DNA from 3 places in the Frankia sp. KB5 genome. Region 3 is predicted to be linked to each of the others. Evidence: riboswitches for the same ligand, from Rfam matches in the RefSeq annotation. Region 3 holds a riboswitch; each other region holds the start of a gene.
The links. Region 3 has a riboswitch for cyclic di-AMP ahead of KBI5_RS09930 (transglycosylase family protein). Riboswitches for the same ligand answer to the same signal wherever they lie in the genome.
Positions count from the first base shown of each region.

Region 1: another riboswitch for cyclic di-AMP. It lies ahead of KBI5_RS11055 (peptidoglycan-binding protein); the one in region 3 lies ahead of KBI5_RS09930 (transglycosylase family protein).
Region 2: another riboswitch for cyclic di-AMP. It lies ahead of KBI5_RS14915 (transglycosylase family protein); the one in region 3 lies ahead of KBI5_RS09930 (transglycosylase family protein).

Region 1 is NZ_MRUJ01000098.1:33,240-39,962, forward strand. It holds gene KBI5_RS11035 (lasso peptide biosynthesis B2 protein) at 1-222, opposite strand, end outside; gene KBI5_RS11040 (lasso peptide biosynthesis PqqD family chaperone) at 219-536, opposite strand; gene KBI5_RS11045 (asparagine synthase-related protein) at 559-2,415, opposite strand; gene KBI5_RS27785 (lasso RiPP family leader peptide-containing protein) at 2,412-2,522, opposite strand; gene KBI5_RS11050 (AfsR/SARP family transcriptional regulator) at 2,716-3,552, opposite strand; gene KBI5_RS11055 (peptidoglycan-binding protein) at 3,810-4,559, opposite strand; cyclic di-AMP (ydaO/yuaA leader) riboswitch at 5,051-5,249, opposite strand; gene KBI5_RS11065 (alpha/beta hydrolase) at 5,782-6,327, opposite strand.
Region 2 is NZ_MRUJ01000143.1:7,740-12,233, forward strand. It holds gene KBI5_RS14905 (hypothetical protein) at 23-346, opposite strand; gene rlmB (23S rRNA (guanosine(2251)-2'-O)-methyltransferase RlmB) at 589-1,680, shown strand; gene KBI5_RS14915 (transglycosylase family protein) at 1,886-2,266, opposite strand; cyclic di-AMP (ydaO/yuaA leader) riboswitch at 2,269-2,444, opposite strand; gene KBI5_RS14920 (peptide deformylase) at 2,942-4,494, opposite strand, start outside.
Region 3 is NZ_MRUJ01000085.1:10,743-15,662, reverse strand. It holds gene fbaA (class II fructose-bisphosphate aldolase) at 1-732, shown strand, start outside; cyclic di-AMP (ydaO/yuaA leader) riboswitch at 1,638-1,872, shown strand; gene KBI5_RS09930 (transglycosylase family protein) at 1,879-2,556, shown strand; cyclic di-AMP (ydaO/yuaA leader) riboswitch at 3,029-3,219, shown strand; gene KBI5_RS09925 (transglycosylase family protein) at 3,222-3,941, shown strand; gene KBI5_RS09920 (DUF3151 domain-containing protein) at 4,027-4,461, shown strand; gene KBI5_RS09915 (adenylosuccinate synthase) at 4,553-4,920, shown strand, end outside.

The DNA of each region.
Region 1 (6,723 bases), on a different contig from region 3:
GCGGCAGGTGAGGCTCACGGCTGTCACCGCCTGCCGGGCGGCGAGCGCGGTGCCATAGTCGGCCGGGCGGGCGCCCGCGCCCACCCCCGTGAGCACCCGGCAGATGCGGGCCGGCGACTGGGTCGCGAGCACCCGCGCGATCCCCACGGCGACCAGCGCGCCGAGCCGACGAGCGAGGGACGGTTTCGCCTCCGGCCGCTCGACCACCATCGGCGCGGTCACCGGGCCCGCGTCCGGGGATCGCAGACCGCCTCGGTCTCGGGTGACCATCGGGACTCGGGCTCGGCCTCGATGAGGCCCACGTCCGCGAGTTGGGCGAGCAGACCCTCCACGTCGCGGCGCGCCGTCTCCGGGTCAACCTCGCTGGTCTCACACAGCCCGCGGACGGCGGCTGCCGTGTCACCGCCGTCGAGCAGGATCCGCAGCACCAGGTCACCCGAGGGGTTGAGGGTCCAGTATCGGCCGTTGTCGATATGGAGGAGCACCGCTCCGTACTGGGTCGGCGCCCGCACCACGTCAGGCCGCAGCGTCACCATGATCACTCACTCCTCCGGTAGCTCAGTCAGGGCCCCGCCGGCTCGCGAGCACCCGCAGCCACGCGTCCGCCGCGAACGTCGGTCGCAGCGCCTGGTGGCGATGACCAGGTACGGACGAAGATCGGCACGCCTGGCGCAGCGCGTCCGACTCGATCAGGCCGAGATCGGCCAACGGGCTGTCATCGCACAGCTTCACCAGGACGTCCTGGCTGGTGCGCAGGCCCTGATCCTCCTCGGCGGCGGTATCCGCCTTGGTCTCGCGGCGCAGGCATTCCTGCGGCACCAGCCGGCGCATGGCCTCCTGCAGTAGCGGTTTGTACTCCCACGGACCGGTGCGCTCTTCGGGCCGCACCGCCAGCACCGCCCGGACCACCCGCTCGTCGAGGAAGGGTGCGGCGAGCGGCGGGCCGACCGGATCGGCGAGCTGGTCGAACAACCGGAACACCGCCGCGCCAGCGCGGATGGCGAAGAGATCGGCGTGGCCGTCCCGGGTCTCGGCCAGCGGCCGGGCGCGCCGGACGGCCTCCGCGAACGCTCCGGCCAGCAAGTCGAGGGCCGTCGGCGTGAGCCAACCCGGGACCACAGGCGGAAAGGCCCAGTCGAGCGAGGCCAGGACGCCCGGGTGGGATCGGCCGGAACCGGCCGGACGGCGCGCGTGGCCGACCGTGGCACGGCGGGCCTGGTCGAGCGCATCGGCCATGTCGGCGAGGCAGTCCCGGTAGCCGCGCGGGCGCATCATTCGCAGGCACGCCATCCACGGCCAGCCCTCCTGCGCTCGGTGTCCGCGCAGGTCGTGCAGCGCCCGCCGGGGCCGGCGGCGCAACAACCGGGGGAGGTAGGCGGGACAGCCGTAGGCGACCTCGTCACCACCGAACCCGGTGAGGTGCACCCGCGGCCCGTACAGCGCGACCCGGTCAAGACCCGCGCGCAGCTTCGCCCGGTCGCCGATGCCGACGAACGGCCGGTCGAGCGGTTCGTCGGCGTCGGCGATGCCGTCGTAAACGAGGGGAAGCCCGGCGGCGGGCAGGATCTCGCGCGTGACGCCAGGGAGCGTGGCCGCGGCCCGCGCGGCGTCGTCGTCACCGGGATCGGGGGCGATCCCGGTGAGCGCGACCACGTCGGCGGGGCCGCGCGCGGCCAGGCAGCACACCGAGGTGGAGCTCAGTCCGCCCGACAGATCACAGCTCACTGTCCCGCCGCCGGCGACCCGCGCCGCCACGGCCTCGGCGAGAGCCGCCCGCAGGGTCGGCGCCCCCTCCGTGCGGGACCGCACCGGTGCCGGTCGACGCCACCACCGCAGGACGGTGGCCTTCTCGTCAGGGCCGACGAGAAGGTAGTGATCCGGGGGCAGCGCGTCGATCGACTCCCAGAGCACCAGGTCATCGAGCGGATGGGGCGGTGACGGGTCGAGCAGCGACAAAGCCAGCGCCGTCCGGTTCAGCGGGGCGCCCGTGAGCCGGGCAAGCACGTCGGCGCGGTCGGCGGCGACCAGGTGGCTGCCCAACCGGGCGGTGAAGACCCGCCGGGTTCCCGTCGGGCTGCCCTGGACGCGACGGTGGCTGTCGATTTCGGCGATCACGTGGTAGTCGCCGGCCACGGCGCGCGCGAGGTCGAGAGCGTGCACGTCACGGGCCGAGAGAAGCAGCCGCAGGAGCTGTCGCGCGTTGGTCGCGGCACACCCGATCAGGGCCAGCCGCGAGCGCCCGGCGACGGCACTGACCATGGCATCGTCCGGCCAGTTGCCGACGATCCACGGCCGCCCGGAGGCATACCGCAGCATGCGACGAGCCCCCGGCGGACGCACGACGGGATCACGGTCGGCCAGCACCAGAAACCAGCAGGACGGAATCGGGACCACCGCCACCCCGGCCGCCGTCACGCAAAACGCCGCCAGGAGTAGTCACGCCCCCAGCCCCAGCGGCCGTTCGTCACTGCGGCGAAGCTGCCGGCATCTTCCAGTCGCGGGGGGAGGTAGATAGCCTTCATCGTCTTCTCCTCAGCGGTTTCCGCGCGCCCTCGCCCCGGTGGCGTGCGCCCCGGTGGCGATACACGGCGGCGCCGCGCGCGTGGCCCGGGCGCCGGCCGGCTGGTCCAGCCCGTATGGTTGAAATTCCCCCGCCGGGTTCACTGGCGGTTCAGCTGACTTCCGGCGCACGACTCGGCCGGCACGGCCGTGGCATCAGGTGACCCACGAGTCCGGATTCAGTACATGCTGATGGGCACGCCGCAGTTCGACACCGGGCTCGATCCCGAGTTCGGTCACCAGCCGCCGGTAGACCGTCTGGTACTCGGCCAGTGCCTCGGCCCGCCGGCCGGTGTGTTCCAACGCAAGGATCAGCTGGGCCCAGAGACGTTCCCGGGTCGGATGTTCGACCGTGAGCGCCCGCAGGGTCGGCAGCACCCGGTCGTACTCGCCGAGGGCCAGGCGGGCGTCGATCAGGTCCTCGCACACCGCCCAGCGAGCCTCCTCCAGCCGGAGGACCTCCGCGCCCGCGATCTCCGCCGGGAGCTCGTCGAAGGCGTCCCCCCGCCACAGCGCGAGGGCGCCTTCGAAAAACCCGGCGGCGCGTTCCGGCGAGCCGGCGCGCACGGCGGCGCGGCCCTGCTCGGCGGCCGATTCGAACCGCTTAGCGTCGATCTCACCGGACGRGACGACCAGGCGGTACTCCCCCGGCCGGCTCTCGATGRGCCCGGGGCCGTTCCCCCCGGCTCCGGACGTGTCCAGGGGCGGCCGGAGGGTGTGCCGCAGCTCCGAGAGATAAGTCTTGATGTTGCCCCCGGCGGAGCGCGGCGGGGCATCCTGCCAGAGCGCGAGCCGCATCCCGTCCACACTCACCCACTGGCCGGCGTGCAGCAGCAGGGTCAGCAGCAGTATGCGCTTCTTGCGCTGGTCGATGCGGACCTGCTCGCCCGAGGATCGCCGCACCTCCAGCGGCCCCAGGACCGCGAACAGGAGACCGGCCCCGGTCACGGAGGATGCGTTCGGACTCGCCTCAGGTAGGTAGTCGTCGAGCATCGTGGCTCTCATCGATCGGGCCCCCGTTTCGGTTTTCCCGTGCGGGCCGGCTGGTCKCGTGCGGGCCGGCTGGTCCCGCCCGGGCCGATGCCGTCTCCCGACCCGGTGCTCCCGGCCGGGTGCTGGCCCGGTGGCTGAATACCCCCACCTCACCCCGGGTAGTCATCCGGTGCGTGCGGATATCGAGCAGCGCCCTCGGGCGGGTCGGGAACACCGGCCGGCGGCAGCGGAGCCCGGTCGGCGGGCCTCGATCAGAGTCAGATCCCGAGCTTCGCCCGCGTCTGCGGTCCGACGATCCCGTCAACCACCAGACCGTGCTTCAGCTGGAAGTCCTTGACCATGTGGTTGGTCTGGTACCCGAACTTCCCATCCACGCTGATCGGGTAYCCAAGGCTGGCGAGCCTCTTCTGGATCTGGTGGACGTCGAGGCGGAACCCGAGGCCGACGGCCAGCGACGGGTAGCGGGCCGCGGGTGCCACCACGGCCGCACGCACCGGGGCAGRCAGCGAGGAGTAGGAGATGTTCGTGAACCGCACGCCGCGCGAGACGGCCGCCGCCGCCGCCTGTCCCCGGGCCAGGTAGCGGTAGTGCAGGCCGTTGGTGTAGGCGCTCCAGGCGGTGATGCCCTGGCCTTCACAGACCTTCTTCGCCGCCCAGGCGTTGACGGCCGGGTCGTAGAGGTTGCGGTTACCCACCCAGCCGGCGTGGGCCCGCATGTTGATCTGCCACAGGCCGCGCGAGTCCTCGCCGTAGGTGGCGTGGGCGTAGGGGTTGCCGCCGGACTCCGCAAGAGCCACCGCGACCCAGGTGGCCAGCGGAACGCCGCGGCAGCCGGGCAGTCCCGCGTTCGCGGCCGCGCTGGCGATCGTCACATCGGGGACCGTGGTGGCGGCCCTGGCCGGGCTCGCGGTGGCGAACATGCCGGCGCCGGCGCCGATCACACCGACGGCGGCGACAACGGCGCCCCGGGTCCGGGTGGAACGTTTCCGATGCTTTCCCTTGGCCATTTCTTTGACATCTCATTTCGGTGTCGTCGAACACAGACGGGTGATCGAGGGGAGGGATGCCGCTCGAAGGAGGGCGAGCGGAGACGACCGCGCTGGAGAAGGGCAGCACCCAGTGCCGGTCTGCCGGTGCGCCGAGAGGCCGTCCGGGGACGACCGGGGACGACCGATCGACGCGCCCTGGGGATCCCGGGGTCGATGGGCTGAACAGCACGGCAGGCGGCCGTGGTCATTCCGTTCCAGGCCTGGRGGGCCCGGTGGACGGCAGGGGTCAGCCGACCACAGACGACGAGGCCGGGTGGCTTTCAGCCGAGCTGGTGGTATGGCGCGTCAGCGCGATCGGCCGGTACGGGCACCGACCGGATGGCACGTTCTCGCGAAGACGTCAGGGCGAGAACGGCGCCCCGTATGGCGGGGACGCACCGCGGGTCGCGCCGAACGGCGTCACGGTCCAGAAGACCGGAGCCGAGCGTTCCTGAAACACAGGCAACGTCGAGTCCTTCCCGTACGCCTGCGAGGTTAGCTGTCGGGTTCGGGCCGGGAAGCCCGGCCGTTTCCGCGGCGTGCGCGTAACGGCTTAACCCCAAGGGTGGCCCGCAACGAGCCACCCGGAGGAACGTGGTTCCCCCGCTTCTGCCCAAGATCTCTCGGAGGGAGCTGCGGACCGTGGACAGAACTCGGCGTCGGCCCGGAGCTGTTGATACCCCGCAACCGTAGCGAACTACAGACCGTAGTGACAAGTACGAGTTGTGCCGAATCTGGGCGCATGTTGGTCACGATGCGTGCATAACGCTGCGATGCCGCAACTCTCGGACATCAATAGCAGCTACCGGTAGCGACGCAGATCACCCGTCACGACCGGATCTTGGCGATATGGCCGGTCTGTCGAGACGGGGACCGGTGGCCACGAGGTCCGGTAGTCACCGGGACCGCCCGGCCGTCCGGCAACCCAACCCCGGCAACCACGGCAAGCGGGAAGCCTGGCCCGGGGGTCGGGTGGCGTGCGGACGGGTACGCAAACGCGAACGGCGCAGGCTTCGAGCCTGCGGCTCGAAGCCTGCGCCGTTGAAAAACGGACGATGCGGTACGGGACGGACGACTGACCCGCGGATTCGCGTGATTCGCGCCGGCACCCGCCGAGGAAACACCTGCTGAGCGGTTGGGCCTCCCGCGAAGGCACACCCCGATCGGACCGGCACGCGGGCGCGCCCGGCACCGGGCGAGATCAGTCGACCGACCGGTCCCGCTGCCGTTGCCGTGGGGCCAGCCGCGAGACACGGAGATTCTCGAGGAACAGCAGGATYTGCGCGCCGACCGCACGCCGGCCGGGGCCGGCGAGCACGCCATGCCCCCCGGGCAGCGACGCCAGCCGGGCCCGGCGCGCGGTCCGCGTCATCATGCGCGCCAGCGCAAGCGGGCTGACCTCGTCGCGCTCGGCATGGAGCAACAGGATCGGCAGGTCGGGAAGCGACCGTGGGATCGGTTGTCCCGGATCCTCGCCCGCGATCTTCCGGTACACCAGCGGRAGGTCGAGCAACACGAGGGCATCCGGCCGGACCGCTGGCGAACCGGCGCCGACCAACGCCCGCAGGGCCCCGCTGTCCGAACCCAGCAGGACGAACGGACCATCGGGGGCACGCGCCTCACCAAGGGCGAGGACGGTGTCTCTCCCATGGTCGAGAAACGTCACCTGATAGCCGTCGAGCGCGAGCCGGAAAGCTAGGCCCTCGAAATGTTCGGCGGATTCTCCACGACCGGGAAGAAGGACCACACTGGCTCTTCTCGAGTGGGTGGGATCACCACTGGGCCAGTAACGGGTTCCCGGCCCCCCCACATATCCACGGGGGCGCGGATGAAAGTATGACGACGAAACCATGGACGACACAGCATGCTCCGATCGGAAACCGTCCAGAGATGTACCCGGTACTGACCGGACATCGATACCGAGGCGGCTGGCGTCCACGCAGGCGATGACGATCTACGGACAGACCTATCGAGTGACCGTGAATCAGGAGAACGCCAGGGAGAACACCGAGAGCGAGGGAAATCCGAGGAGGCTAGTAAAGCACGTGAAGCGGCCGGGTCGGACAACCGGACGAGGCCGCTCGCAGGAAGTCAATGTGGCCACGGACGACCAGGGGGGTCATCCGACCCACCGAGGAGAACA
Region 2 (4,494 bases), on a different contig from region 3:
ACCCGCACCTCCGCTCGCGTCGTCACGTCGTCTCCCCGGGTCCGCCTGGGCCGCCGGGCCGGGAGGTGGCGCTCAACGTTCTATGCCGGGCATTCTCCAGGAATGTCACCGCCGCGGCGGTGACACCGCCAGGTCGGGGAGCACACCCGCCGAACGCCCGCGACGGCGTGCCGCGCGGCCCGGCAGCCGTGACGAGCGCGGTACCGTAGGCCTCCACTCCGCCGAGCATGGTGAGACTGGCATCGAGATCGTCGATGTTGATCAGGTGGCTCCCCGCCTTCGCCATGGGGCACCAGCGGTCTTCGGCCCGCGACCACCCGGCGGCGGGTGGAAGAACGATGCGCACCTGACCCTCCTGACGCCGGTGAGGAGCGGCCGGACCACATCAGGTCGGGCCGTGGGCCTGCCGGCCCTCAGGATAGGGCGCCGGGTCCCCGGAAACGGCCATGTCGAGGTATGCCCATGGCAGAGCTCCTCCGCCGAGTTCCCGCCGAGCTCTCGCCGAGCGCGCCCCGACACGCCGGTGTCGTCCGCCGTATACCGTGGTCACATGGTCATTCCCCGGGCGTGTACTGGTCGGTGGTCCTGATGGCCGGCGCCGCTCGCCGGGACAGCGGGATCGCCCGCGGCGGTCAGGGCGGTCGGGCCGCCAAGGCCGGTTCCCACCGCAAGGGGGCCTCCACGGGCAGRGGCGGTCACGGCCGCAAGGCGCTGGAGGGCCGTGGGGCCACTCCGCCCGCGCAGCTGCGCCCCGGCCATCCCGCCCAGCGTCGTGCGGCGGCGGCTGCGGCGGCCCGTTCCGCCTCGGCCGGAGCCGAGCGGGGTCGAGCGGCCGCCGGCCGGCGCGGGGATGGTGGCCGCGCCGTCGCAGCTGCGGCCACCACCGGGCCGAGCGCCGTGGGGGGTTCCGCGGGGGCCGGGCGCCCACGGRGGACCGAGGGCGACGAGCTGGTGGTCGGGCGCAACGCGGTGGTCGAGGCGCTGCGGGCCGGGGTACCGTCGTCGACCCTTTTCATCGCCGGCGGGCTGGACTTCGACGAGCGGCTCGCCGACGCCCGCCGGCTCGCCGGGCGGGCCGGGATCGCCGTGGCCGACGTCGGCCGCACGGATCTCGACCGGATGTGTGGCACCGCTCCGCATCAGGGTCTCGCCCTCGTGGTACCGCCGTTCCGGTATGCCCATCCGGATGATCTCCTCGCCCGCGCGCGCTCGTCCCCTCCGGGTCTGCTGGTGGCGTTGGACGGGGTCACCGATCCTCGCAACCTCGGGGCCGTGGTGCGCTCGGCCGCCGCCTTCGGTGCCCACGGCGTCGTCGTTCCGGAGCGTAGGGCCGCCGGCGTGACCGCCGCGGCCTGGAAGACCTCGGCGGGGGCTGCCGCCCGGCTGCCGGTGGCGCGCGCCACCAACCTCGCCCGCACGCTCGTCTCCTACGCGGCGGGCGGCCAGTTCGTTGTCGGTCTGGCCGCGGACAGTGAAGTGAGCATCGACGAGCTCACGATGGCGACCGACCCCCTCGTCCTGGTGATCGGTTCCGAGGGACGCGGGTTGTCCAGGCTGGTCGAGCAGCGCTGCGACGTGAGGGTCCGGATCCCCATGGCGGGTGCGGTGGAGTCCCTCAACGCGGGGGTGGCCGCCGGGATCACGCTGGCCGAGATCGCCCGCCGCCGTCGGATCGGCTGAGCCGGCCGATCGGTGGGTCCGCCGGGTCTCCGCCGGGCGGGGCCGCGGAAGTTGAGCTGGCCGACGTCGCCGTGACCGGGAAACCGTGACCGGGAAACGTAGCGCGCAGCCCCGTGTCCCGGACGGGACACGGGGCTGCTGACCGCGCGCCGATCAGTACCGGCCGGGCGCGGACGGTGAAGGCTGGCGCGGGAAGTCGGGCAGCTCAGATCTTGTGACCCCAGCACGGCTTCGAGGCGTACCAGGGGCTCGTCCCCTGCTGGGCGTACAGGATGCGGGCGCGCTGCCACTGCTCGGCGACGCTGGCGTGCTGCGGCAGACCCTTGCCGCCGACCCCGTGCCAGGTGCTGGGCAGAAACTGGAACAACCCGCCGGCGCCGATGGAGTTGACCGCGCGGGGGTTCCCCCCGGACTCACAAGGGATCACCTTGGAGAGGAAGTGGTCGGCGTTCGTCGACGCGCTGGCCGGTTGGGACAGCGCGAGGCCACCGCCGATCGAGGCCGCGAGAGTGGTGGCGGCGATCAAGGCCCGGGAACCGAGCCTGATGCGGTTGAGACCACGAGCGAGCGAACGAGCGTTGGACATTGAGTTGCCCTTCCCCACGCCTGCGAGGTGAGCTGTCGGGTTCGGGCTGGGAATGRCCGGCCGCGCATCGCGGCTTCACCCCGAGGACGTCTTTTATCGGCGCCCGGAATTGGTTCCCCCGCTCCTGCCAAAGGTTTGATTCTCGTCGAGCGGGGGCAGGATTCGGCGTGCCGCCCGACGCATGCCATCAGGTGACGGCACGGCAACGAACATAGCTGAGAGTGACCCGGGAAAAACAAGAGTACGTGAGGATGCACACAGTGCACCCCACTTACTTGTCCCGATCTTTTTAATGGTGTTTCGCGCCCGCGTMCGCGCCCGATCCTAGAGGTTGTTCAGTGGGCTGAAAATCCCCAGTTCGTGGCTGGGTCGTCACGCTGACGGTAAACAATAKGCGATGCGTGGGGAATCTGTTCCGCCGCGTGGCGATCGAGCCTCCACTACCCGCTGCCGGCAGTCTCTAACCAGGTTCCGAAAAAATCTGTGTCGACGTTCCGGCGGACCCGCACCTATCGCCTGCTTTCCGGACTATACGGCACGAGGGAACCATGTCATATGTCGGATCTAACAGTCCGTGTCGGACACCCGGTCCCGGCGCTGCGCCGTCGGCACGTGGGCACGTCGGCATGCCGACGTGCCGACGTGCCGCCCGCGGGGCGGGTGCGTTCGGGTTGGTCAGCGGTTGTAGGACCAGGCCGAGCCGGTACCCCGGTACTGCTCCACCGGGATCGGTGTGGTTCCGGCCCGCATCCGATCCGTGTAGAGCTGACCGTGCAGGTGATCGATCTCGTGAGCGACGAGCCGCGCCAGCCCCTGCCGATAGACGGTGATGTGCCGGTTGCCATCGATATCGGTGTGTTCGACGTGCAGCTCCAGCGGCCGGGGGACGAGGCCACGGACGTCGAAGAAGCTCAGGCAGCCCTCGTACTGCTCGTCGGTCTCTCGGGAGGTCTCGATGACGCTGGGGTTGAGCAGCGTGAGCGTGTCGCCGCCCGCGGTACGCACGATCGCCGCGGCGCGGTTGATGCCGACCTGCGGCGCGGCGATGCCCAGGCCCTTGCCGAAGGTGTGCAGGGCGGACACCCGTTCGAGGGCGGAGGACAGTTCGGCGARGACCCGGCGCGCGTCTTCGGCCTCGTTGGGCAGAGCGAACGGGCGGGCCGGCTGCCGCAGGATCGCCTCACCCTCCTGCACGATGCCGACGGCCGCCATCTGATCGCTGGGACGTGTTCCGGTCTCCGTGGCCGGATCACGTTCCGGCACGGTGGCCCGGAAGTTCCATTCCAGRCGGTAGCGGGCGTGCAGCGGCGGCTCGGTGGTCYACCAGGTGAAGATCCGCCGGTCGCCGGAGTCGGTGCGGGCGACTGCGGTCCGCAACGGGAAGGCATCGGCGGTCATCGACGTCTCCATGCCCCAGACCACGGGATCCAGCTCGGCCGGAAAGTCCAGCCGCACCGAGAGGAAACTCGTCGGTACCCGCACGGCACGCTGGAACCACGGCCCCCACTTCTCCCTGCTTACCTGGTAGCTGTAGTTGATCCACGCCGATTCGCCGGGATAGAGCGGAAATCGTCCTCGGCTGTTCTCGAAGAGCAGCCAGACCTCCTTGAGCGCGTCCCAGTCGGTCTTGACCTGCCAGGCCATCTGCTCGCCGCCACAGTGCGCGCTGAGCTGGAGGTCCTCCCAGCGCAGCGGATCGGATCGGTACAACCGCGCGGAGCGTTCCGGATCTCCCGGGAACCGGTCGACCGATATCCGCATCAGATACCGGGTTACCGGTTCGCTGCCGGCGTTGAGAAGACGTCTTCGCTGGTGGGCGACGTACATGCTGTCGTCGTAGCGGAGTTCGGCCCGGTCCTCCTCGACGACCAGGCCCCCCGGTCCGGGGGGGAGCCGGCCCGGGCTCTCGGCGACGACGGGGCCGGGGGCCGGGGCCGGGTCGACGGAGGGGGTCGCGACGTGGGCTACCGGCGTCGGGCCGGATCCGGCCGGAACCGTTGGCGGCCCGGGCGGCTCGCGCACGTCCCGTGCCGCCTCCCACGGCCGTGCGGCCAGGTGGAAATAACTGCCCGGGATGCGCAGCGCGTCGGTGATGCGTTCGATCAGGGAGAGCCGGGCGATGTGGTCCTCGCCCTGCATGATCCGGCTGACCCTGCTCTGGCTGAGCCCTTCCACCGGAGATGCGATGCGATTCTGGCTGGCACCGTCGTACTTCTTCATCAGCCGGA
Region 3 (4,920 bases):
GACACCTACATCCGCCCCTTGATCGCGATCTCGAAGAATCGGGTGGCCCAGGGACGCGAGCCGCTCTTCCAGTCGCACATGTGGGACGGCTCGGCGGTCCCCCTCGAGGAGAACCTCAAGATCGCCGAAGAACTACTCGCGGACGCCGCCGCCGCGAAGATCGTTCTCGAGGTCGAGATCGGGGTCGTCGGCGGCGAGGAGGACGGCGTCGTCGGCGCGATCGACGAGAAGCTCTACACGACGCCGGAGGACATGTGGCGGACGGCCGAGGTGCTCGGCACCGGCGCGAAGGGGCGCTACCTGCTCGCCGCCACCTTCGGCAACGTGCACGGTGTGTACAAGCCCGGAAACGTCAAGCTACGCCCGACGATTCTGCACGAAGGACAGGAGTACGTCGCCAGGAAGCTCGGGCTGCCAGCCGGCGCGAAGCCGTTCAACCTCGTCTTTCACGGCGGTAGCGGGTCGGCTCTCACCGAAATCCGCGAGACCCTCGACTACGGGGTGGTCAAGATGAACGTGGACACGGACACCCAGTACGCATTCACCCGCCCCATCGTGGACCACGTGTTCAAAAACTATGACGGCGTTCTCAAGGTGGACGGTGAGGTCGGCGTGAAGAAGGCGTACGACCCGCGTACCTACGGAAAGCTCGCGGAGARCAGCATGGCGGCCCGCGTCGCCCAGGCGTGTGAGGACCTCCGTTCCGCCGGCACCAGCCTCGGGCGGGCATAGTCGGGCCCAGGAGCGCACGCCGGCTGGCGGGATCGGTTCGTCGGATACCGGCCGCTTGTCCGCCGGCCGGCGGACAAGCGGACAGATAGCCGCCGGCCGCGAACGGGCAACCGAGCAACCGCCGCCGCTCGTCCGAGGACATTCTCCGGACCCCTCGGTCCGACCCTCTCCATCATTTCCGGCGGACGGAACGACCGGCACGCGGCGGACATCCGACCCGCCCCGGTCCGATGCACGACCCGCCGATTTCCCGTACTATGCCGGCCCGCGCGGTCCCCCGGTCGCTCCGACGGCTGGGGGACCACTGTTTAGCGGGCGCGRCATCCCGCTCCTCGCGTAACGCCGCCCCCGCCGGCAACCAGCAGGTTTCGGCCAAATGAGCGGACACGCACCGGACCTTCGGTAACCGTTCACCTACCGCCCCACCCCCAGGGAACCCCTTCGCCCACTGTGGTGATCCGACGGGCGCTTTTCACAGTCGGTGTCCGATTGAATCCGCCGTGTGCAAAAATCACAACGCCGCAAGTTACCGCCCGATTTCCGTTGTTTTTCTCACAAAAACAGGCTTCAATGGACGAAGCGTAGTATCAGGCCGATCACTCGCGTCRATCTCGTAGCAGGGCCGTCACGCCTTTGTCGACATGTCACGCATCTGGCCTGATGTGGGACTCTCCGCTCATCGTCGACCATCGGCAAACAGGGTGATCGGCCGAGCACAAATGCCTCCGCACGCCGTACCGCCAGGTTGATGAGCGGGCGCGCACGCGCGATACCAGGCCGCCAGTTCCTACTCAAGCAGGCGCGCCGAGTGTGCTCTTTTTCACGCACCCYATTCAATGCTTGGCGACTCGCCGGGCGGCGTGGTTATGGTTTTCGCCGTGCCCGGCAACAACGTCGGGCATTCGTCGGGCGGCACGCCGAATCCTGCCCCTGGCCGACGATTTCTCGAACCGGGCGGCAGGAACGGGGGACCCATCTCCGAGTATCGAAAGGATTCGATGYTCTCGGGGTGAAGCCATGTGCGACGACCACCCGGAAAGGTATTTCCGGTGCGGCTTCCGTCTCCAGGGATCCCTGGCACGGCCGGGCAGTTCCCAGCCCRAATCCGACAGCTCACCTCGCAGGCGTGGGGAAGGACCACAAGACATGTCCGACGCACGTATCAGTGGCCGACAATGCCGCGCCGGTACCCGCAGCCGGGCCCGGGCCCTCGTGGTCGCACCAGTACTCGCGGCGGCGGTGGGCGGYACCTTCGCGCTCAGCCAGCCGGCCGATGCGGCCACCACCTGGACGGGCCTGCGGCAGTGCGAGTCCGGCGGTGACTACACGACCAACACCGGCAACGCGTACTACGGCGCTTACCAGTTCTCCGCCAGCACTTGGCACAGCCTCGGCTACGGCGGTCTGCCGCACCAGGCTTCCCCGGCCGTCCAGGACGAGGCCGCGCTCAAGCTCGCCCGACGGTCCGGCTTCGGCCAGTGGCCGGCCTGTGGCCGCGGGATGGGCGCCGACCAGCTCGCGGGCGGCTCGTCGAGCTCCTCGGGCCAGGCCTCGCGCACGACGGAACGCCGCGAGCTGACGGTCAGCCCCATCTCCATGAGCACCCCCGTATTCACCCGTAACCTGACGACCGCACTGGCCAGGCAGGTACGTGACGACGTGCGGGCCTGGCAGGCCCGCGTCAACCATCTGGGCTATCCGATCACGATCGACGGCCRCTACGGACCACGCTCCGCCGCAGTCGCCCGCGCCCTGCAGGCCGCCAAGGGACTCGCCGTCGACGGCATCGTYGGCCCGGYGACCTGGCGGGCCACCTTCCGCTGATCCTCCCCATCAGCCCCATCAGCTCCATCAGCTGATCCATTCGCTCCGCCCCCGTGGCGGAGGGACGACCGCCGCGGGAACCGGACATCCCACCCCGGCGACACCGGTCAGGGGATCTCACCTCGACGACGGGCTGGCCCGACCTGTCTCCGGACGATCTCCGGTTGACGGCCCGTACGGGCCGGCCCGTACAACCCACCACCAGCATCACCAGGACCGCACCCTGACCGGCCTCCGGCAGGGCCGATCTTCGGCAGAGCCGATCTTCGGCAAGGCCGACGAGGAACAGCAGGACCAGCGAGCCACCTGCGGAACCTGTATGGAAGTGGCACGATTCGCGCGATCCTCACTGGTTACTCCGGACCACCCCGGTTTGCGCTCCATGAGCGGTTCTCGCTAGAGTGCCGCTCACTCGCCTCGTCGGCGAGGCCGCCCGGACGGACGCCGAGTCCTGCCCCCGTACGAGCGGCCGGAACGAACATCGACCACAGCGGGCAGGAGTGGGGGACCCACATTTCGGGCGCCGCAAGCGGCGTCCTTGGGGTAAAGCCGGTGCGTCCCGGCCCATGGTGGAGAGCGGTTCCCACCCGGGGTCGGATCCTCCGGCCGGGCCATCCCAGCCCGCACCCGACAGCTCACCCCGCAGGCGACGGGATTGGACTGACATGCCCTCTGGGCGTCGTGGCGGCAGACATCGAGCACCGCAGGCCCCATCGCCCGCCGGTCGCATCCTGCGCACCACCGGCGCGGTCACGRCCATCGTCGGCAGCGGCCTCGCGGTCACCGCGGCTCCGGCGGGCGCGGCCACCTCCGACGACTTCGCCAAGCTCCGCCAATGCGAGTCCGGCGGCAACTACGCGGTCAACACCGGCAACGGCTTCTCCGGTGCCTACCAGTTCGACGACCAGACCTGGCAYGGGCTCGGGTACTCCGGCCGCCCGTACCAGGCATCGCCCGCCACGCAGGACGAGGCGGCCGCGAAGCTCTACAACCAGCGGGGCTGGCAGCCATGGCCGTCCTGCTCGGTCAAGATGGGCCTGACCAACAACGGCCCGGCCAGTGTCCCGGGCGGCTCCGGTGACGTCATCCAGCAGGCCATCACCCCGGTGGAACCCCCCATGACGCTGGACCGGGCCCGCCGGGAGATGGGGGACGGCTCGTTCAGGGGCACGGTCCTCGACGCGTCCCTCAGCGACGACGTTCGCCCGGACGCCTTCGTCTGGCAGGACAGGATGCGTCAGAAGGGCTTCGTACTCACCGTCGACGGCAAGTTCGGACCGCAGTCGCAGGGCATCGCCGCGCTGTACTCGTACCTCACCCGGGTGAGCGACGGTCAACCCGGGGTCGTCGGCCAGAATCTGTGGAACGTCAGCGTCAGGGCCTGACCGACCGGTCACCGTGCGCGCAGGGCAAGCGCGTCCGGGGTGACCTCCATGACGTGTGCGGCCGGTCGTCGGGCAGGATGCACTCATGACGACGCCGTCCACCTCGGGAAAGCCCAACCTGCTCTCCGGTCCGCCGCCGACGCTCCTGCCCTCCGACGCGGCCGCGACCGATGCGCTGGTCGCCGGTGATCCGCCGGATGCCGTCGCCGCCCGGCTGCCCGCGTTCAGCGTGCCTTGGGCCGCGCTCGCCGAGCTCGCGCTCACCGGCGGACGACCCGTCGAGGCCTATGCCTACGCCCGCACGGGCTATCACCGCGGCCTCGACGCCCTGCGCCGCTCGGGCTGGAAGGGCAACGGGCCGATCCCCTGGTCACACGAACCCAACCGCGGGTTCCTGCGTTCGCTCGCCGCTCTCGGTCGGGCGGCCGCGGCCATCGGGGAGGCCGAGGAGGCCACCCGCTGCCGGACGTTCCTGGCCGACAGCGATTCCGTCGCTGCCAGTGAGCTCGGCTTCACCTGACAGTGAGTTCATCAGGCCGCGTCGGTGGTGGAGACCAGCGAGGATGCCGCAGCCGGCCCCACGACCCCGCCATCCCTAGTAACCTCGCCCGGTGCCTGCTCTTGTCCTCATCGGTGCCCAGTGGGGCGACGAGGGAAAAGGAAAGGCGACCGACCTCCTGGGCGGCGCCGTCGATTACGTCGTCCGGTACCAGGGTGGCAACAACGCCGGCCACACCGTGGTCATCGGGGCGGAGAGTTACGCGCTCCACCTGATTCCCAGTGGCATGCTGCGGGCCGACTGCGTTCCCGTGATCGGCAACGGGGTCGTCATCGACCCGGGCGTGCTGCTGGCCGAGATGGACGGGCTCACCGCCCGCGGCATCGACGTCTCCCGGCTCCTGATCAGCGCGAACGCCCATCTGATCATGCCCCATCACCGGGCGCTGGACCGGGTCATCGAGCGTTACCTGGGCAAGGC